DNA from 3 places in the Vibrio sp. 1288 genome. Region 2 is predicted to be linked to each of the others. Evidence: predicted binding sites of a transcription regulator. Region 2 holds the regulator's gene; each other region holds the start of a gene.
The links. The regulator MetJ, encoded in region 2, represses methionine synthesis genes. The targets are predictions, from matches to a motif close to TTAGACNTNTANANGTCTAA.
Positions count from the first base shown of each region.

Region 1: a site for MetJ is predicted at 5,957-5,976, ahead of R8O11_RS00775 (MetQ/NlpA family ABC transporter substrate-binding protein). Genes of this name have one in related genera too.
Region 3: a site for MetJ is predicted at 4,983-5,002, ahead of metA (homoserine O-acetyltransferase MetA). Genes of this name have one in related genera too.

Region 1 is NZ_JAWPOX010000001.1:175,130-182,641, forward strand. It holds gene tsaD (tRNA (adenosine(37)-N6)-threonylcarbamoyltransferase complex transferase subunit TsaD) at 1-715, opposite strand, end outside; gene rpsU (30S ribosomal protein S21) at 946-1,161, shown strand; gene R8O11_RS00755 (GatB/YqeY domain-containing protein) at 1,189-1,632, shown strand; gene dnaG (DNA primase) at 1,782-3,548, shown strand; gene rpoD (RNA polymerase sigma factor RpoD) at 3,648-5,510, shown strand; tRNA gene R8O11_RS00770 (tRNA-Ile) at 5,666-5,741, shown strand; gene R8O11_RS00775 (MetQ/NlpA family ABC transporter substrate-binding protein) at 5,996-6,799, shown strand; gene R8O11_RS00780 (hypothetical protein) at 6,895-7,170, opposite strand; gene R8O11_RS00785 (SIMPL domain-containing protein) at 7,394-7,512, opposite strand, start outside.
Region 2 is NZ_JAWPOX010000044.1:35-7,546, forward strand. It holds partial or broken gene R8O11_RS22030 (elongation factor Tu) at 1-37, shown strand, start outside; gene R8O11_RS22035 ((2Fe-2S)-binding protein) at 369-557, shown strand; gene bfr (bacterioferritin) at 651-1,127, shown strand; gene R8O11_RS22045 (malic enzyme-like NAD(P)-binding protein) at 1,334-2,611, shown strand; gene metJ (met regulon transcriptional regulator MetJ) at 2,725-3,045, opposite strand; gene R8O11_RS22055 (O-succinylhomoserine (thiol)-lyase) at 3,271-4,431, shown strand; gene R8O11_RS22060 (bifunctional aspartate kinase/homoserine dehydrogenase II) at 4,447-6,855, shown strand; gene metF (methylenetetrahydrofolate reductase) at 7,118-7,512, shown strand, end outside.
Region 3 is NZ_JAWPOX010000015.1:84,010-91,521, forward strand. It holds gene R8O11_RS13145 (GGDEF domain-containing phosphodiesterase) at 1-1,912, opposite strand, end outside; gene R8O11_RS13150 (phosphate/phosphite/phosphonate ABC transporter substrate-binding protein) at 1,912-2,841, opposite strand; gene pilW (type IV pilus biogenesis/stability protein PilW) at 3,109-3,834, opposite strand; gene metA (homoserine O-acetyltransferase MetA) at 4,014-4,955, opposite strand; gene R8O11_RS13165 (DUF6559 family protein) at 5,296-5,682, shown strand; gene R8O11_RS13170 (DMT family transporter) at 5,806-6,141, shown strand; gene R8O11_RS13175 (LpxL/LpxP family Kdo(2)-lipid IV(A) lauroyl/palmitoleoyl acyltransferase) at 6,562-7,512, shown strand.

The sequences.
Region 1 (7,512 bases), on a different contig from region 2:
ATGCCAATGCGATGTCCGCGCGGGTTTGCTCGTCATCACCGTTTGCAGCAATCGTGTTAGCCGTAAAGGTTTTTAGACCAGAGAAACTCATGTCCAAACCTGGCACATTCGTCATTGGGCGCGGGAACTTAAAGCGGCCCGGTGTACCTTTTTCCGCCAGTTTAGATAATAGTGGACCGCCTGGGTAATCCAAACCCATTAGCTTCGCTGTTTTATCAAACGCTTCGCCCGCCGCATCATCAATCGACTCACCTAGAATTTTGTACTCACCGATGCCTCTCACTTCCACCATCATAGAGTGACCGCCCGATACTAATACCGCCACAAACGGGAACGGTGGAGGGTTATCTTCCAACATTGGGGCCAATAGGTGACCTTCCATATGATGAACAGGTACCGCTGGCACTCCCCAAGCATAAGCAATACTGCGACCGATAGTCGCACCCACTAATAGCGCCCCAACAAGACCAGGCCCCGCGGTATACGCGACACCATCGATGTCTTTTGAAGTTAAGTTCGCTTCTTTTAGTGCCTCTTTAATAAGAGGAATGGTTTTCTTTACGTGGTCACGTGAAGCCAACTCAGGCACCACACCGCCGTAATCTGCGTGCAGTTTTACTTGGCTGTATAGCTTGTGTGACAAGAGACCGTTTTCATCGTCATAAATTGCGATGCCAGTCTCGTCACAAGAGGTTTCAATACCAATAATGCGCATGGTTTTCTCAGTATGCTTTCTGTATAGAGGAAATTTGGGCGTCATATTACCTCGCCTTGGTGCTGCAAACAAATTTTGTACAGACAATAATCGACAAAAGGCTTTACAAAGTAGTTGTGATCGGATTAAAATTCCGCACCATTTTTGATCAAGCTGGTAAGAGACCTAACAATTGTGATTTGGTCTGTTGAATACCAGCGTTAACGAATAACCCCTGAGGTGAAAGGCATATGCCAGTAGTTAAAGTACGTGAAAACGAACCGTTCGACGTTGCTCTACGTCGTTTTAAGCGCTCTTGCGAAAAAGCAGGTATCCTTTCTGAAGTGCGTCGTCGTGAGCACTACGAAAAACCAACTACAGTTCGCAAACGCGCTAAAGCAGCAGCTCAAAAGCGTCACGCTAAGAAGCTAGCTCGCGAAAACGCTCGTCGCGTTCGCCTGTACTAATAACTGAGCTCCAAAAGGAATTTAGTTATGGCTCTGATTGATCAACTCAAAGAAGAGCAAAAATTAGCGATGAAAGCCAAGGACAAATTGCGCCTTGGTACTATTCGTTTAGCCCTATCAGCAATCAAGCAACGTGAAGTTGACGAACAGATTACTCTGAACGATGACGACATTCTTGCAGTATTGACCAAGATGGTTAAACAACGTCGCGATTCTGTAGCGCAGTTTGAAGCAGCGGGTCGTCAAGATCTTGCTGATGCGGAACAAGCAGAAATTACCGTTCTTGAGGACTTTATGCCTCAACCACTGACAGACGAAGAAGTAGCGGCTCTCATCGAGAACGCGATTGCTGAATCTGGCGCAGCTGGCATGCAAGACATGGGCAAAGTAATGGGCGTTCTGAAACCGCAAATTCAAGGGCGTGCAGATATGGGTAAAGTAAGCGGTTTAGTTCGCGCTAAATTGGCTTAAGGTACCCCACCCAATTGCAGCAAGCCGTGCTATCCTTTGGAGCGCACGGCTTGTTTGTATCTGGATGGATGGAATGAAATCAATGGGCAATACGCTCATTCTTTTAAGGCATTCACTCCACTCATCATCTTCTTTTTTTGTTAGGTTTTATGGCTGGACACATCCCTCGCAGTTTTATCGATGACCTTCTAGCTCGACTTGATATTGTCGATATCATCGACGCACGTGTGAAACTTAAGAAAAAAGGCAAAAACTACGGCGCATGCTGCCCGTTCCACAACGAAAAGACACCCTCATTCAGTGTCAGTCAAGAAAAGCAGTTCTACCATTGTTTTGGTTGTGGCGCGCATGGAAATGCCATCGATTTTTTGATGGAATTCGACCGACTAGAATTCGTCGAAGCCATTGAAGAACTCGCTTCATACTTGGGTTTAGATGTTCCTCGCGAACAACGTAGCGGCGGTAATGGTTCGTTTCAATCAGGCCCACAAGCAAGCAGCAGTGAAAAACGTAACCTATACGACTTAATGGGCAGCATTGCTCAATTTTATCGTAACCAACTCAAACAGCCAGCAAGTAAGGTGGCGATTGAGTATCTAAAAGATCGCGGCCTGTCTGGTGAAATCGTCCAGAAGTTTGGCATCGGCTATGTGGCTGATGAATGGGATTTAGTTCGTAAGAACTTTGGCCAGAATAAAGAAAACCAAGACATGCTCGTCACTGGCGGCATGTTGATTGAAAACGATAAAGGCAACCGCTACGACCGATTCCGTGGTCGAGTGATGTTTCCTATTCGAGACAGACGCGGTCGAGTAATAGGCTTTGGTGGTCGAGTATTAGGTGATGGGACACCAAAATATCTTAACTCACCCGAAACCCCGATATTTCATAAAGGTAAAGAGTTGTATGGCCTTTATGAAGTACTACAAGCGTACCGTGAGCCACCACAAATTTTAGTGGTTGAAGGCTATATGGATGTTGTCGCGCTTGCTCAATATGGCGTAGATTATTCCGTTGCCTCATTGGGAACCTCGACAACGGGCGATCACTTGCAAGTGTTATTCAGGCAAACAAGCACCGTCGTGTGTTGTTATGACGGTGACCGCGCAGGCCGTGAAGCCGCGTGGCGTGCCATGGAAAATGCATTGCCTTACCTAACGGATGGTCGCCAGTTAAAATTCATGTTTTTGCCGGATGGAGAAGATCCCGACTCTTATATCCGACAAAACGGAAAACAAGCATTTGAGCAGCAAGTGTCTAATGCGATGCCCTTGTCTGAATTCATGTTCAGCTCATTGACTCAGCAGGTCGATATGAGCACGAAAGAAGGCATGGCAAAACTGAGTACTCTTGCGGTTCCTCTCATTGATAAAGTCCCTGGCGGCACTTTAAGACTATACTTGAGAGAATTGCTTGGCCGCCGTTTGGGTTTGGTTGATGAACGCCAACTACAGCAGCTAATTTCAAAACAAGGTAAAGAGGATAAAAGGCCTCAACCTCATAAAGAAATCAAGCGAACGCCGATGCGAGAAGTGATCGCGTTACTGATTCAAAACCCACAATACGTAAGTATGGTGCCAGATCTAACTAGCGTTAGAGATTTGCCCATTCCTGGTCTAAGTTTATTTGTTGATGTACTTGATAAATGCCAAGCGCATCCCCATATCAACACAGGCCAATTATTAGAGCATTGGCGAAACAGCCAAAATGAGACCCTTCTGTCTCGTCTCGCGAGTTGGGACATTCCACTCGATGAGGACAACCAAGAAGAAATCTTTTTAGACTCACTGGATAAAATTATTGCCCAGTGCGTAGAAAAACAAATTGAAAACCTGCAGGCCAAAGCAAGAAGTGTCGGTTTATCAGCCGAAGAGAAAAGGGAGCTGCTAGCACTTATGCTAGATTTAAAAGCGTAACCCTGTTTAATTAGTCAGCAACGATTTAATTTGTTATAGTAAGTGGTTTGCATTTCGCATACTGATTCCTTCACCAGATTACGAAGTTGGATACCGTCTATGGATCACAATCCGCAGTCACAGCTAAAGTCACTTGTTATTAAAGGCAAGGAACAAGGCTATCTGACCTACGCCGAAGTAAATGACCACCTACCTGCTGAAATCGTAGATTCAGAACAGGTAGAAGACATCATTCAGATGATCAACGACATGGGCATTAAGGTAGTAGAAACTGCTCCTGATGCTGATGATTTAGCACTGAACGATGACACAAATATTACCGATGAAGATGCAGCCGAAGCTGCAGCCGCTGCACTTTCTAGCGTAGAGAGTGAGATTGGTCGTACAACAGACCCAGTACGTATGTACATGCGTGAGATGGGTACTGTCGAACTTCTAACTCGCGAAGGCGAAATCGACATCGCAAAACGTATTGAAGAAGGTATTAACCAAGTTCAATCGTCTGTTGCTGAATACCCAGGCACAATTCCGTACATTCTTGAGCAATTTGACAAAGTTCAAGCTGAAGAACTACGTCTTACAGACCTAATTTCAGGTTTTGTAGATCCAGATGCTGACGACACCGCTGCACCAACGGCAACACACATCGGTTCTGAACTGACTGAATCTCAGTTAGAAGAAGAAGACGATGAAGACGTTGATGACGACGAAGATAGCGATGACGATTCAGATGATTCTGAAGAAGATGTAGGTATCGATCCAGAATTAGCGCTAGAGAAATTCAACCAACTACGCAGCACCTATCAAAATCTTCAATTAGCAATCAACGAGTACGGCTATAACAGCCCGAAAGCAACCGTTGCTAATGAAATGATGCTAGACGTATTCCGCGAGTTTCGTCTAACGCCTAAACAGTTTGATCACTTAGTGAATGAACTGCGTACTGCTATGGATCGTGTTCGTACTCAAGAGCGTCTGATCATGAAGTCAGTGGTTGAATACGGCAAAATGCCGAAGAAATCATTCATCGCGCTGTTCACTGGTAATGAATCAAGTGAAGCTTGGCTGGATGAAGTTCTTGCTTCAGACAAGCCATACGCTGAAAAGATCAAACGTAACGAAGAAGAAATCCGTCGTTCAATCGCTAAGCTAAAAATGATTGAAGAAGAGACTTCTCTAAACGTACAGAACATTAAAGACATCAGCCGTCGTATGTCTATCGGTGAAGCAAAAGCTCGCCGTGCGAAGAAAGAGATGGTTGAAGCGAACTTGCGTCTTGTAATTTCTATCGCGAAGAAATACACCAACCGTGGCCTACAGTTCTTGGATCTGATCCAGGAAGGTAACATCGGTCTGATGAAAGCGGTAGATAAGTTCGAATATCGTCGTGGTTACAAGTTCTCGACTTACGCAACGTGGTGGATCCGTCAGGCAATCACTCGTTCAATCGCGGACCAAGCACGTACGATTCGTATTCCGGTACACATGATCGAAACGATCAACAAGCTAAACCGTATCTCTCGTCAAATGTTGCAAGAGATGGGTCGCGAGCCACTACCGGAAGAACTGGCAGAGCGCATGCAAATGCCAGAAGACAAGATTCGTAAAGTTCTAAAAATCGCTAAAGAGCCTATCTCAATGGAGACACCAATCGGTGACGACGAAGATTCGCATCTAGGTGATTTTATCGAAGATACAACGCTAGAACTTCCGCTAGATTCTGCAACAGCAACTAGCCTTAAAGTGGCAACAAAAGACGTGCTTGCAGGTCTAACACCACGTGAAGCGAAAGTACTTCGTATGCGCTTTGGTATTGACATGAACACTGACCATACTCTAGAAGAAGTTGGTAAGCAGTTCGACGTTACTCGTGAGCGTATCCGTCAGATCGAAGCAAAAGCACTACGTAAACTTCGTCACCCAAGCCGCTCAGAGACTCTGCGCAGCTTCCTAGACGAATAATCGCAGCGCATACAAGCTTTTAGAAATCAAAAAAGGTGACTTTAGGTCACCTTTTTTATTATCTACTGTTCTAAGTGGATAAAAACTAAGCGCAATTGCCCTAGTTGGTATCTAGACACCTTGCAACGCTTCCCCTATAATCGTTGTCCTATTAAGGCCCCTTAGCTCAGTGGTTAGAGCAGTCGACTCATAATCGATTGGTCCGCAGTTCAAGTCTGCGAGGGGCCACCATATTCCGAAAGGCGTAGCAGGTTAATACCTACTACGCTTTTTTTGTATCTTATATCTTTGGGTACAGTTTCGGTTGCGGTAACTCGTCACTAACCTCGTAATAGCTTTTCCTCTTCCCCTCTTCTTTAACTATTATCTGGCTCTCTATACGAGCAATAGAAACAAAATGTCTGCTCGTGATTTAAACCATTGACCCTCAGACAACTTCTGATAGTATGGACGTATAGACGTCTAAAACAAAAAATGGAGCTACAATGAAAAGTATTGGTCACTTAAAGAAACTAGCTTTGATTCTCACGGCAGTAGTCGGCTTAAGCGCTTGTGGAGAAAAAGATGACTCTGTCATTAAAGTGGGCGCGACAGTTGGACCACATGCACAAGTAGTCGAGGCGGTAGCGAAGGAGGCAGCAAAGCAAGGTTTGAATGTCGAAGTCATTGAGTTTTCTGACTACGTGACACCTAATGCCGCCCTTAGCGACGGTAGCATCGATATTAACAGCTATCAGCACCAGCCATTTTTAGACAACTTCAACAGTAGCCATAACGCCCAATTAGTATCAATTGGTCAGTCCATTCTTATGCGTATGGGGCTTTATTCCAATAAGTATCGCTCACTGCAAGAGCTTCCAAACAATGCACGTATAGCGCTTCCAAATGACCCTACCAACGGTGGTCGTGGTCTGTTGCTACTCGCCGATGCAGGTTTAATTGAGCTGAAACAGGGTGTTGGCCATAAAGCCGCCCTAACTGATATCACAAAAAACGCAAAATCATTTGAATTTGTCGAGGTAGATGCCGCTCAGCTACCAAGAACATTAGATGATGTGGACGCGGCTGCGATTACAATGAACTACGTAATGTCTTCTGGTTTAGATCCGAAGAAACAAAGTATCTATCTTGAAGCAAAAGACGCCCCATTAGCAGTCATGGTCATCGCCACTCGTGACGCAGACAAAAATAATGAAGCGTATAAAAAGTTCGTTTCTATTTATCAATCTCAAGCGATTCGTGATTATCTCGATCGCACTTTCAAAGGCACAATCGAAGCAGCTTTTTAATCAATAAAGCAGCGAATATTTTACCCCACGAATCAGATAGAGAAGAGGCTAATGTTTTCTCATAGCCTCTTCTTTTCATTACTCACTAAATCGACTCATTGTCGACTTTCAGCCTCTAACTTCATTGCCAAATAAGCTTGGTCAGCAGAAACCAATTCAGGACGGTTAATCAACTTCCAGAGGAAGTATGGTGGGATTAAAAATACGATGAAGTAGAGAGATTCATGGAAAAAAACATCGGCTATCGTTTGCTGATGCTCCCAAAGTGCCGTCAGTGCGAAGAGCTCTAACATCACGCCTAATACGCCAAAGACGACAGAGACAACAATCGCTAAACCCAGTAGTTCTCTAACAAAGTGCTTGTATGCCATGATACTAATTCCTTCTAGCAATAAGTCATACTAACTTACGCTCATAAGAAACAAGTGAGCTTGATTATTATCAAACTCACCTCATCACTGTTAAGAACTTAGTTTTATAAAAAAGTACTTGTATATAGCGTCATCGAAGACTGATTTCCCTATCACAGAGCATAGATACCTCTACAAATAGAAGGTGATGGAACGACCAACTATTGACTATATGAGCGCAACTTTAATCAGATAAGTAATATTGAACCGTCGATACCACTCGTACTTTCTTAATGTAAGGCGTGTTGCTGTCTCGGTCATAAATCGAGAACTGCCCTTGAGTTGCACGTTTGATCTTACCCA
Region 2 (7,512 bases):
AGTAGGTGCTGGTGTTGTTGCTAAGATCTTCGACTAATTCATAACGAATTAAACGAAATCTTGCACTGTTCTTCTTTTTGAAGAAAGCGCATCGAAAAGGGAAGCTTAGGCTTCCCTTTTTCATTTCTAGATTACATTTAGTTATAAGTGTTGAAATAAAAGACGTCACTTTTTCGATTTAAAAACAGAGTTTTACCGGCTTTGTTTCTTAACGCTTTTACTCACCCCTCTTAACCCTTTGATCTTTTCCTGCAGCGGTAAAATCGTTATAACCAAATATTCTGAGCGGACACCATAATGCGACTGGTAACAAGAACTATTCTTGTTTATATTGTTTGTCACAGATTAGTTTTATAGGTTTTTTGAGTATGTACGTTTGTCTTTGCCATGGTGTCTCCGACAAAAAAATTAGGAAGTTGGCGATAGATGAAGGCGTAACAGATATTAAAGGAATCAAAAAGTGCACGGCATTGGGCAGCCAATGTGGTAAGTGCATCAGACAGGCCAAGGAAATTTTAGCGGAAACTAGTTACACGGAATTTAAACAAGCCAGCTAATTGCTGTAAGTATGCAGTAATTATTTGCCTTACATTTTGACACCTTCTCATTTGCTTCTACATTTAAATGAAGCCAAAGAGGAGGGTTTTGTCATGAAAGGCGATCCAATCATCATTCAACATCTCAATAAAGTGCTCGGTAACGAGCTCGTCGCTATTAATCAGTATTTTCTTCACGCCCGAATGTATAAAGACTGGGGCTTAAAGCACCTAGCAGACAAGGAATATCACGAATCTATCGATGAGATGAAGCATGCCGATCATCTAATTGAGCGTATTTTGTTCCTTGAAGGCCTACCGAACCTACAAGATTTAGGTAAGTTGATGATTGGTGAAGATACCAAGGAAATGCTCGAGTGTGACTTAAAGCTTGAAATGGCGGCTATTCCAGATTTAAAAGATGCGATTGCCTACGCTGAAGACATTCGAGATTATGTGTCTCGAGATCTCTTCCAAGATATTCTTGAAGATGAAGAAGAACATGTTGATTGGCTAGAGACGCAACTTGGCTTGATTGAAATGTCTGGTATTGAGAATTATCTCCAAGCGCAATACGTGGACGAAGAGTAACGATACTTTCTAAGTTTGCATACTCCAATAATAGTAAGAAGAAAGAGCACCTGACTCGAAAATCGGGTGCTTAACCCCGTTATCTGGTCTAATCTCTTTTATTATCGGCTTTTTAAGGATATTGCTCGCAATCTTGCCTATGAAGTTTGATTTCTATCCGATAGAATTTATGCCCCCTTACCTAAAAATAAAAAAGAGAAACGTCCATGTCTGAAGACAACCACCAAGCAGCCACTCCAGAAGAAGAACATCGCCAAAAAGCATTGGATTACCATGCTTATCCAACTCCAGGAAAGATTGCTGTCGAACTGACAAAGCCTGCGGAAACGGCGGGTGATCTTGCCCTTGCATATAGCCCTGGTGTTGCAGAGCCAGTGCGTGAAATCGCACAAAACCCGGATAACGTGTACAAGTACACTGCAAAAGGGAACATGGTTGCTGTTATTTCTAACGGTACCGCTATTCTAGGTCTAGGTAACCTAGGTCCACTTGCATCTAAGCCAGTGATGGAAGGTAAAGCGTTACTGTTTAAGCGTTTTGCAGGTCTTGACTCTATTGATATTGAAGTTAAGCACCGCACGATCGATGAATTTGTTGATACTGTTGCGAGCATTGCAGACACTTTTGGCGGTATCAACCTTGAAGATATTAAAGCACCAGACTGTTTTGAGATTGAAAAGCGTCTGATTGAACGTTGTGATGTACCAGTATTCCACGATGATCAACATGGTACTGCTATTGTAACGGCAGCGGGTATGCTGAATGCAATCGAACTTCAAGGTAAGAAACTTGAAGATTCAACAATTGTTTGTCTTGGCGCTGGCGCTGCCGCTGTAGCGTGTATGGAGCTTCTGATCAAATGCGGCGCAATGCGCGAAAAAATCTACATGCTAGATCGCAAAGGTGTGATTCACACTCGTCGTGATGATCTTAATGAATATAAGCAGCTATTTGCGAACAATACAGATAAGCGCACACTAGAAGACGTGATTGAAGGTGCAGATCTGTTCCTAGGTGTATCTGGTCCAAACCTATTGCCAGCGGAAGCGTTGAAGTTGATGGCAGATAAGCCAATCGTATTCGCATGTTCTAACCCGGATCCTGAAATCAAGCCGGAACTTGCTCACGCAGTTCGTGATGACTTGATCATGGGTACTGGCCGTAGTGATTATCCTAACCAAGTTAACAACGTATTGTGTTTCCCATTCATTTTCCGCGGTGCTCTTGATGTGCGTGCAAGTGAAATCAATGATGAAATGAAACTTGCAGCCGTTGAGGCGATTCGTGAGCTAGCAAAAGAGCCTGTACCTGAAGCCGTATTGAAGGCTGCAGGTGTTGATAAGCTAGAGTTTGGTGCGGACTATATTATTCCAAAACCAATGGATTCACGTTTGCTACCACGTGTTGCAAAAGCGGTCGCTCAGGCGGCGGTTAATTCAGGTGTAGCTCGTATCGAGATGCCTGAAAACTACATGGCAGAGTAATATATCTTTCAGATGTGATACATAAAAAATGGGACGCTATTGCGTCCCATTTTTTATGTCATTCATTTGGCTCGAGGCAAGAGTTATTACCTGAAACCTCTTATCAGGCTTTTTTATTCTTCGTCGAATGACTCAAATTCGATGCCCATTTCCGTCATCAGCGCTTTTACTTCTGTTGGAATATCATCAGGACGGTCTTTACGAAGGTCTTCATCTGTCGGAAGTGGCTGACCTGTGTACGCGTGCAAAAATGCCTCGCATAGCAATTCGCTATTGGTTGCATGGCGTAAGTTATTGATCTGACGGCGAGTACGCTCATCAGTTAGCACCTTTAAAACTTTTAGCGGGATAGAGACGGTAATTTTTTTTACTTGTTCGCTTTTTTTGCCGTGCTCTGCATATGGGCTAATGTATTCGCCATTCCAGTCAGCCATTGCACACCTTCATTTATGTAATCGGTTAAAAATAATTTAGGTGCTGATTTTAGCTGCATTTACCGCCATAAGCAAAGACATATAGACGTCTAGAAGTGTTGACGTCTCATTTTTTGACGAGTAAAGTGAACATAACAGCAAAGGAAGCGTGTTGATCACTTTATGTTACTCATTAGATATAGCGCATTCCTATTTAGAAGTCATTACCCGTGAAAGGATACACCCATGAGCACTCGCAAACCTGCGACCATTGCAGTACGCACTGGTATTGAATCAGACAGCCAATATCATGCTGTCGTTCCACCTATTTATCTTTCCACTAACTATGGTTTTCCTGCTTTTGGTGAAGTGCCCAAGTATGATTACACACGATCTGGTAATCCAAACCGCGGACTGTTGGAAAGTGCGCTATCTGAACTCGAGTCTGGAAAAGGAGCGGTTGTTACTAACTGTGGTACGTCGGCATTAAATTTATGGGTTTCCGCTTTTCTCGGCCCAGATGATCTCATTATTGCTCCTCACGATTGTTATGGTGGTACCTATCGTCTTTTTAATACCCGAGCTAACAAAGGCGATTTTAAGGTTCAGTTTGTCGATCAATCAGACGAACAGGCTTTAGATGCTGCATTGGCACAAAAACCAAAACTCATTTTGCTAGAAACTCCGTCAAACCCTCTGGTTCGCGTAGTGGATATTGCAGCTACTTGTGAAAAAGCGAAACAAATCGGCGCGTTAGTTGCGGTGGACAATACCTTTTTGACACCCGTGTACCAAAAACCTTTAGAGCTAGGTGCGGATTTTGTTATCCACTCCACAACAAAGTACATCAACGGTCATTCGGACGTAATTGGTGGGGTAATCATCACCAACACAGAAGCGCATGCAGAAGAGCTTGCATGGTGGGGCAATTGTATTGGTGCAACGGGCACACCTTTCGATAGTTACATGACGCTGCGAGGTATTCGTACGCTTGGTGCTCGTATGCGAGTACATGAAGAGAGCTCACAGCAGGTACTGGCTTACCTACAGAAACAAGTGTTAGTTAAAACTATCTATCATCCAAGCCTGCCGGAACATCCAGGTCATGACATCGCTAAAAAGCAGCAAACGGGCTTTGGCTCTATGTTGAGTTTTGAGTTTGCTGGTTCGTTTGAACAGTTAAAGGTGTTTGTGAAAGAGCTCCAACTGTTTTCATTAGCAGAGTCATTAGGTGGTGTAGAAAGTTTGATTTGCCACCCAGCATCCATGACGCACCGTGCAATGGGTGAGGAGGCACTGGCGGAGGCTGGGGTCTCTCATCAACTATTGCGTTTGTCTGTCGGTTTGGAAGATGCACAAGACCTCATCACAGATTTAGAACAAGCGTTCGCTAAAGCTACCCAGTAATAGGAGACAATAACAATGACTGTACAACGTCAGCTGCATAAGTTTGGTGGCAGTAGCTTAGCAAACCCAGAATGCTACTTACGCGTTGTGGGTATTCTCAAGGAGTATTCGACAGAAAATGATCTGGTGGTCGTCTCTGCTGCAGGAAAAACCACTAACCGCTTGATTGAGTTTTTGGAAGGGTTAAATAAAGATGGCCGAATTGCGCATGAAGCGCTTCAAAGCTTGAGACAGTTCCAAACTGAGCTAATAGAAAGCTTGTTGGAGAGTGAAGCAAAAGAAGAGCTGTTAGCTTTATTACATGATGAGTTCAGTACTCTCTCGGAGCTGACTGCACCACTCACTAATGCGCAAAAAGCCGCGGTACTGGGGCACGGAGAAGTATGGTCTGCTCGCCTATTGGCCGCGTTATTATCTCAACGTTCTATCCCTGCGGTTGCACAAGATGCACGAGCGTTTTTACGTGCAGAAGCGGGAACTCAACCAGAGGTTGATCGCGCTCGTTCATACCCTTTAATTAAAGAGGTCCTCGCGCAGCATAACCATAAACGTGTGGTAATTACTGGCTTTATGGCTCAGAACGAGGCAGGAGAAACCATTCTACTTGGTCGTAACGGCTCTGACTATTCTGCAACGGTCATAGGCGCGCTTGCTGAAGTCAGTACTGTCACGATTTGGAGTGATGTTGCTGGTGTTTATAGTGCCGATCCACGTTTGGTGTCTGACGCTTGTTTATTACCGTTACTTCGATTGGATGAAGCCAGTGAACTTGCTCGCTTAGCTGCCCCAGTGCTACACAGTCGTACGCTTCAGCCTGTGGCGCAAAGTACCATGGACCTTAATCTCAAGTGTAGCTATCTGCCAGAGTCGGGTTCTACTCGTATTGAGCGTGTATTGGCATCTGGTCGTGGCGCTAAAATTATTACTTCACTGGATGATGTTTTATTGGTGCAGTTGTCTTTCATGCATGGGCACGACTTCGAAAAAACACAGAGTGATGTATTACAAGCGTTGCAGCGCGCGCAATTAGAGCCACTGGCATTTGAAGCTCAATCCGATCAGCACACGCTACGCTTGGCTTACACCGCAGAAATCGCCGGTGGTGCATTGAAACACTTGCAAGAGCTTGCGGTAGAGGCTGAAATTAAGCTAAAAGAAGGTTACTCGCTCTTAGCTGCGGTAGGTGCAGGCGTTACGAAAAACGCCAATCATTGCTTTGGCTTTTATCAGAAGCTAAAGCACTCTCCGGTAGAATTTATCTCTGAAACAGACTCAGGGCTGAGCCTAGTCGCTGTTTTGCGCCGTACTGATACCGAGGCGTTGGTTCAAACGATTCATAGCCAGTTGTTCCAAGCGCAAAAACGCGTGGCAGTGGCTTTATGTGGCAAGGGTAATATTGGTTCTAGTTGGCTAAATTTATTTGCTACGCAAAAAAGTGAGCTCGAAAAACGTCATGGTATGAGCTTTGATCTTGTCGCGGTTGTGGATAGCCAAACCTATTGGTTCGATGAGCAAGGTATTGAGGCGGCGAGTGTTGCTGAACGATTTGATGATGAAAGCATAGCAAACAATGGGGATTGGCTGGCACGTTTGGGAGCGCTTAAAAGCTATGATGAAGCAGTCGTGCTTGATGTTACCGCGAGTAAAGAGTTGGCTCAGCGCTACGTAGAAATCGCACAGCAAGGCATTCATTTGATTTCCGCTAACAAAGTGGCCGGTTCCGCAGATAGCCAGTACTACCATCAGGTTCAAGATGCATTCGCTAAAATTGGTCGTCATTGGCTATACAACGCAACGGTTGGTGCTGGGTTACCGATAAACCATACCGTGCGAGATCTTCGTGAAAGTGGGGATGAAATCGTCGCTCTATCGGGTATTTTCTCGGGGACGTTATCATGGCTGTTCCAACAGTTTGATGGTTCTGTGCCATTTAATGATTTAGTCGATCTTGCTTGGCAGCAAGGGTTAACCGAACCTGACCCTCGTTCTGATTTAGATGGCTCCGATGTAATGCGTAAGTTAGTCATCTTGGCTCGAGAATCGGGCCTAGATATAGAACCAGACAGCGTTAAAGTTGAGTCTTTGGTGCCAGAAGAATTAAGAGAACTGAGCTTAGATGATTTCTTCGATAATGGAGCGTTGTTGAGTGAAATACTTCAAGAGCGTCTGACAAAAGCACAGAGAAACGATCAAGTGCTTCGCTATGTGGCGCGTTTAGAAAAAAATGGTAAAGCAACGGTGGGAGTCGAAGCGTTATCTCGTGAGCACGCGCTCGCCAACTTATTGCCATGCGATAACATTTTTGCCATAGAGAGCAAGTGGTACAAAGATAACCCTTTGGTCATTCGAGGACCAGGCGCTGGCAGAGAAGTGACAGCCGGCGCTATTCAATCCGACCTCAACCGATTGGCTGGTTTATTTTAAAGTTGCGATTGACCTAAAAACCCTGGAATTAATCCAGGGTTTTTTATTCCCCTATCAGTGCCATACTGAAGTCATAACCCGTGCAAAATGGTGAGATGATGCTCAAGTAGAAACTTGAACTATCTTCATTATTAACTTGAGAAAAATTCATAATTACAAGGTTGACATTAAATCGTATTCAATACATTCTGTAGACATATAGACGTCTAAACGTCGATTTTAAGGATTTGTTTTCGTGGCGGAGTGCCGCAGGGAGAGTAAGATGGGATATACGCACGCAGGCCATATCGACGCCTTGAACCAGAATATTGCTGAGTTATCAGATAACATCAATGTATCGTTTGAGTTTTTTCCGCCAAGCAGCGCTAAGATGGAAGAAACACTTTGGAATTCAGTGCACCGTCTTAAAACGCTTCAACCTAAATTTGTTTCTGTGACTTACGGTGCGAACTCCGGCGAGCGTGACAGAACACACTCCATCATTAAAGAAATTAAAGCAACAACCGGATTGGTTGCCGCTCCCCATCTCACTTGTATTGATGCGACTCGTGAAGAGTTGATTAATATTGCCGATGATTATTGGAACAATGGTATTGAAAATATCGTCGCTCTGCGTGGTGATATTCCTCCAGGTGGCGGTGCGCCTGATATGTATGC
Region 3 (7,512 bases), on a different contig from region 2:
CGATAAATGAACGATCAATCTTGAGCCCGTTAAAAGCCATATGTTGTAGGTAGGCAAGGGCTGAATACCCCGTACCAAAGTCATCTAGCCAAACTTCCACTCCGATACTTTGTAGTTTTTTAAGCACATATTGAGCTTTCTCTGTATCATCAATAAAAAGTGACTCTGTCACTTCAACATGAATGGTTTGAGGGGCGACATCATGTCGTCGTAAATACTTAGAAAATAATTGACTTAAATCTTGGCGATAGATTTGTCTTGGGGACAAGTTTAATGCGATGTGAAAATCCGTACCGAAATGTTCTGCCCACATTGCCCGCTGAGCAATTGCCGTCTCAATGATATGTTCTCCAAGCTCCAATATTAAATCACTTTGCTCTGCGATCGGGATAAACGATTCTGGACTGATATAGCCTTTCTCGGGATGATTCCACCTAACCAATGCTTCGACCCCAATTAGGCGATAGGTTTTTAGATCAAATTGTGGTTGATACCACAGCTCGAATTGAGACAAGTCACGTACTGAACGACGCAGTTCTCGTTCTATGTATAAACGTTGTTTAATCGTTTCATCAAACGTGGAATCGTATATCGTCATAATGTCTTTACCGCGTCTTTTAGATTCCTGCGCCGCAAGAGAGGAAAGCTGTAAAAGAGACTCAGCGTTTGAACCAAATTCTGGATACACAGCAATTCCGAGGCTTGCCGTAATTTGAATATCGTTCTCTTCCAAACTAAAGGGAGAGAGTAGTTGGCGATGAATATCGTTCGCTTTTTCTCTAGCTTCATGATTGTCCGAGCACGGAAAGGCCAGTACAAATTCATCCGCACCTACTCGACTTACGATGGTAGAAAGGCGGTAAAGCGGCTTAAAATAACTCGGCAAACGGCCTTGAAGCTCTGAGGCAAGATGGCCTAGCAATTTATCCCCAATGTTATGTCCATAGTTATCGTTAATGTGCTTAAAGTCATCCAAGTCAATAAACACAACCGCGAGTGAGGGGGATTTGTGGTCAGTTATTTGCGTTTGAATATCAATGAGTAACTTTTCTCGGTTTGGCAGGGAAGTCAGAATATCGTGGTATGCCATGAACTCAACTCGGCTGGTGTATCGGTTCACTTTGTTTGACATTTTGTTGTACGCCGAAATAAGTTCTCCCACTTCATCTTTGCTTTGTATGTCGGTGACTGGCAGCGCTTGGGTATTTGACTCTGAAAATTGATCTTTTAGTTGCTTGAGTGGCTTAGTTAACGACCGCCCCAAAGCATAAGCGATGATGCTACCGAATAGAACGGATATCCCACTGATCGTTAGCAGCAAGTTAAACATCTTCTGTTTATCGTTTGAGGTAATCGCTTGGACTTGTTCAATGTTCTGTTCTTTCTCTTCCAGTAGATGTATCAAGTTAAGCTCAAGATATACCGCCCCAAGAGTAATATTTGATTGCTGAATCGGCGCTGCGATCTCCAACTGATGCTTGGAAAAGGAAACGAGAGTTCTGGATTCTTCTATTGCTTTCAAAATAAAAGGAGAGCGGTAATGGGGTTGGGCAAACATCCTTAGCTGAGTAGTGCCGTCGTGAAAGATTAGCCCTTCATTGTCAACAACATGTATTTTCGAGACATCTGGCTGGCTCAATGTTGCCTTAATTTGCTCATACGCTTGACTGATATTGTCTGTATAGAGTGGATCAAAAAGCTGTTTTGATAATAGCTCTGCATAAACCAACCCTTTTTGCTTAACGTAAGATTCGGTTTTTTCTTGAGAGTTGTTCGTGATTTGTTGAGTTAAGCTATTTGAATACGCATCGTAACCGTGCATGTATAACGCAAGATTTATCACCACAACAAACAAGACAACGAACATTGTCGAGCAAATGTATTTGGTTTCGAGTGAGAGCTTTTGAAACATCAATCCACCTTCGGTAACAAGTGAACTGACTTGCGCACTGTACTTAAGGAGGCTCGCATTTCTGGAGTAAGTGCGCTGAATTTTTTGGTGTTCTGAAACTTTTTAAGTGCGAGAGAGCCTTCGTGAGTTGTATCCATATCAAGCAGTATGGACGTGATTTTACGCTGTTGCTCTAGGCTCATGCTTGGAGAAGCGAGAATCAAATCCCTGGGTATTTCAACAGAACGAGAAAAAATCGCTAGTTTGTCTTTCATGTTCTCTGGCAAATCTTTGGGATTGTTCCAGTTGAAGTTACTGAATGCTCCTGCCGCAACTCTCTGTTTATATACCCATACAGATAGGTTGATTTCATTTGACTGAGCGAGTTGCTCATCAAGGAATAAATAACCAATACTGTCTTTGGCCGGTTTGTCATCAGGAGAGGGAAGGTATTGCAGTTTTTCTCCGTGATTCAGCAATGTAATCGCAGGTAGGTAATAGCTGCTGGTAGACGTGCGCTTTTCAAAAACAAGCGTTTTTCCGCGCAGGTCAGAAAGTGACTCAATCCCACTCTCTTTATTAGTAAAGAACACAGTATGATATTTTTGCAGGCCTTTTTTCCATCGTATAGCAAGAACTTGGCTATTAGACTCCTTTTCTAAGGTCATCGCATTAAAGGGGGTCGCCGTTGCAATTTGAACGGTGCCATTTTCAAGCGCAACCGCGAGCTGACGATAATTTTTAAATACCTTTACTGCCCCTTTTGCGTAACCATATTCAGCCATATTTTCAGTTACATACTGAGTAAGGGGCGTCGCTTTTTTGATTTTGCTTTGGGCTTTATTGGACACAATGCCAAACGTGAATGTTTTCTCAATATTTTCTTGTGCACTGACAACAAAAGGTGAACTCAGCAAAGTGAGTAATAACAGAGTGCAGGCAGGTTTCATCCGGCTTCAACTTCCTTCTGGTGCATGTCAGTAATATTTAGTATTTATCAATGTGCCGAAATCAATCTTAAAAACAGTATGATGTACAAATTTCGTTGTGTGCGCACTTTTTATAATGTGACTTGGTCACTTATTCCGTTCAAATAGTACCGAATTTGACGTTTATGTACAGGATGAATGTATCACCGTGAGTCTGAATTCACTGGATTCTTGGTCAAGCGCTGTATTGGCTGTGAGCTAATGCGCCTTATGTATCGCTATTTTGTACTAAGAAAATTTTTCCAATTGTTTTTGATACTTTTTCTCGAGAGCTTCATTGCCTGCTGCACGTTCAAGTTGAATCATGAGTTGCAAAGAGGGCTTCTTCACGCCATACATTTGATTGAATCTCATTAATCGAATTCTAGCTTCAGTATAATCACCGCTATCAATTTCTATTTTAGCGAGTTGCAAAATCGATTTTGGTCTATGAGGGTCATGATCGATAGCTCTAGTAAAGTAGTATCTCGCTTTGTCTTTATCTTGTGATTTTAGCGCACAAAAAGCTGCATTCTCATAGCTTGCTGGAATAAGGTAGTAATAAGGCTGCTCAATGGCTCGATTAAACATCTGATCGGCTTTTTCGAAGTCACCTCGCTTGCAAAGAAAAGTACCGTAGTTATTGAGCACATTTCCGTTTTTAGTGTGTTGGCGTAGAGAGCGTTTATACATCTGTTCGGCTTTAATATCTTCACCAACCGTTTCGTAGTAGTGAGCCATAGATAATTGCGCGCGATAGTATTGAGGTGCGTGGTTTAAGGCTTGTTGTAAGTTATCATGCGCGCGAATCATGTTACCGCCGTTTAAATAACCTAAGCCAAGTGCGATACGTGATTCTGCCATTGCCACAGGATCGGCTTTAACGACAGGGCTTCCATCTTCTTTCACCGTCACGCAACCCACGAGTGCAAACTGAGACAATAATATTAGTGCACCGAGCTTTGCTGTTTTCATTCTTTATCCCTACATCCCTGAATCTTTCTGCATGATATGAATTACTTAGCAAAAGCCTATTGAGGAAAAAACACTATGCGATCAGGTTTGCAAACTGTTATGAAAAAGCCGCCATATGGCGGCTTGGTTCACATATTACATTTCGGTAATGATGAGTGCTTTGTTTGCTTATTTTGAAGCTAATCGTCTTTAGTGAAAGCATCTTCACTGAAGTGATCGAGATCGTACGGTGTTTGCTGATAAACACAGTAGTTCAGCCAGTTTAAAAAGAGGAGGTGTCCATGGCTTCTCCAGCTTGCAATTGGTGGGTTATCTGGGTTGTTGTTTGGGTAATAGTTGACAGGAATAGCGGGCTCCATACCTTCGCTTAAATCTCGGATATATTCATTATGTAAGGTGTGAGAATCATACTCAGGGTGTCCTGTGACAAAGACATTGCGTTTGTCTTTTGTGGTGGCCAAGTACACACCTGCGACATCCGATGTCGCTAAAATGTCTAAGTCAGTATGCTCTTCTAGAAAGTGAGGCGAAAAATCTGCGTAACGCGAGTGAGGAGCCAAAAACGTGTCATCAAATCCGCGTAAGATAGGGTGAAACTGATGATGGATTTGATGATGATACACGCCTGAAAGTTTTTCTTTACGCGTTTTTTTAGGTAGATCGTAGAGTAGCTTTAACCCTGCTTGCGCAGCCCAGCAAACATAAAGAGTGGATGTCACATGATCTTTTGCCCACTCCATGATGGTTTTGAGATGATCCCAATAAATGACATCTTCAAATTGCACCAAACCTAATGGAGCCCCAGTAATGATCATGCCATCGAAGTTTTTATCTCGCACCATTTCAAATTGGCGATAAAACGTGTCTAAATGTTCAGTTGGCGTATTTTTACTCGGGCGGTTATCAATGCGCAGTAATTCGACGTTAACCTGTAGTGGGCTGTTTGAGAGTAGACGCAGAAACTGAGTTTCAGTCTCTATTTTTTTTGGCATCAGATTAAGGATCAGCACTCTTAAAGGACGTATTTCCTGACTCGCTGCACGCGTTTCACTCATCACGAAGATGTTTTCTGTCCTTAATACATCGGTAGCTGGTAATTGATCTGGAATTCTAATTGGCACGACTTTCTCTCCCTAAGTATAGTCAATCTAGACGTCTATACTTCTAAAGCTAACTTAATTAAGTTTAGATGTCGATACGAAATCCGACTTTTCAATCTACTCTTTACATTATGGTAAACCGTACTCGGGGTTGTCACACAATTGTGACTAAAGCAGAGTTTCTGATGAGATAGGTTTGAAACGCAGTGTGTACTATTTGCTGGTAATTATGCGATCACGTTAATATGTGAAGGTGACTTCGTATTAAGGAAGTCTCAAATTAATGAGCCATACTAAAAACAATCAGCTCACCATTTTGCATTAATGTGCATGTTTGGAAACATCGTCAGTGGAGGACATTATGTTCGGTATTTTCAAGAGAAAGACAAAGATTCAGAGCATCGCTCAAGAAGTTCCTTGCGTGCTACTGCATTCGTTTGGTGATAAAGACATTTATACGCCGGAAGAGATTGATCAAGCTCTTCAAAAGCTGGGTTATGATAAGAGCAAGGATATCAGTCATTATCAGTATGCGTATGGAATGTTTGCCGATGAAGCCTCTTACGAGCTCCTAGAACTAACGGATGAGCTAGGTAATTATGGTCATTTCCAACGTGAAGTAGGTAAGATGCTACTCAATACACCTGAGCCGATTGATATGCATATCTACTTTGAAATTTCTCGTCAGCACCAAAACGTCAGCCTTTCACCTGGTCATCAAAAAGTAAGCGAAAGTGATGGTGTGTAAACATCGTTAGTGGTATTCCATCGTGAGATGAGTTGGGTATAATGCGCGGCCTAATTATCCGGACATGTTGTCGGTTACATTTCTGTTGAGCGTTAATGCCTTATGTTCAAAATGCTTGTCTCTATGCCACCAATGTTGGCGCTGTCGATAGCGATTGTATGTGAAGTGATTGCCACTTCTTATATTCCCAAAACAGAGCAATTTACGAAAGTAATGCCGAGCACAGTCGTTTTGATTGGTTACGGCATCGCTTTCTTCTTGCTTTCCGTCACAGTGCAAACAATGCCTGTCGGGGTTGTTTATGCCATATGGAGTGGTGCTGGGATCGTTTTGGTTGCGACGGTTGGTTACTTTGTTTACGGACAGCGTCTAGACTTACCAGCCCTAGTTGGTATTGGGTTTATCATCGCAGGTGTGTTGATCGTAAATTTATTATCCAAAACAGTAGGGCACGAATAACGCCACTCTACTTGTTAAGTGAATAAGAAGCCGCAGCGAGAAATTGCTGCGGCTTTTTAGTACAAATTCAATCGCTAATGGCGAGTATTGATATGACGTCTTATTGTTGTATTCATAACGGTCGCATTATGTGATTGAAAAATAGACATTATTTAGCGCATTGAAAATACAAAGTTATGTTTCTTCAAACTTTAGGAAAGGGCAGTAGATAAATCACTCCGATAGATGTTAACGTGGCGACTCATCTTTACTGCTTTTTCATTCCCTACATATTTCTGCAAAGTTCTTATTGTGTAGTGTGTCGAAGAACCATAGAATCCGCGCGCTTTAATTTATGTTATTAGCGTTATCAATGATAAAAGTGCAGTCCATTATCATTGTTTTTATCACTTATAGATGGGCACATCTGACAATACTTACATGAACAAATACAAAAAGCCTGCTTTCAAGGCCGAATTTCTTTTGCCTCGTTACTGGGGAACGTTAATTATCATTAGCGTGATGTACTTACTTAGCCTCCTTCCTTTTAAAGTTCAACTAGCTTTGGGACGCAACATTGGTCGTTTAGCTATGCGATTCATGAGAAAACGTCAAGTTACGATCAGACGCAATCTTGAGCTTTGCTTCCCTCATATGGAAAAATGCCAACGCGAAGCAATTCTAAAAGACAACATCGACAATACTGGCATCGCACTTTTTGAGACCGCAATGGCATGGTTTTGGTCAGATAAACGGGTAAACAAACACGTCACGATAAAAGGCATGGAGCATCTAGAGGCTTTAGAGAAGTCAGGCAAAGGTGCATTAATGTTGGCCGTACACTCAATGAATCTAGAGTTAGGTGCTCGAGCTTTTGGCATTAAAAAGTCTGGAACCGGTGTTTATCGCCCAAACAATAATCCGTGCTTTGATTATTTTCAGTATAAGGGACGCTCTCGCTCTAATCGTACACTGATTGATCGTAAAAACGTCAAAGCCATGCTTGAAGCACTTAAAGCGGGTGAGCGGGTTTGGTATGCACCGGACCACGATTATGGTAACCGACGCTCGACATTTGCACCGTTATTTGCCGTTAAAAATGCTTGTACTACGACAGGTACAAGTTTGTTGGTTGATTCTACAGATTGCGCCATTGTGCCTTTTACGATGGTAAGAGGAAAAGACGGACACTATACCCTAACCATTAGTGCGCCCGTCGAAGGTTTCCCGAAAGAGGATCATCAACGCGCCGCCGCATTCGTGAATCAAATAGTTGAAACATCAATCATGGCAAGTCCGAGCCAGTATATGTGGCTTCATCGTCGGTTTAAAACTAGACCAGAGGGTGAGGACTGTTTGTACAAGCCTAGGCTCATCCCTAGCTTGGCATAA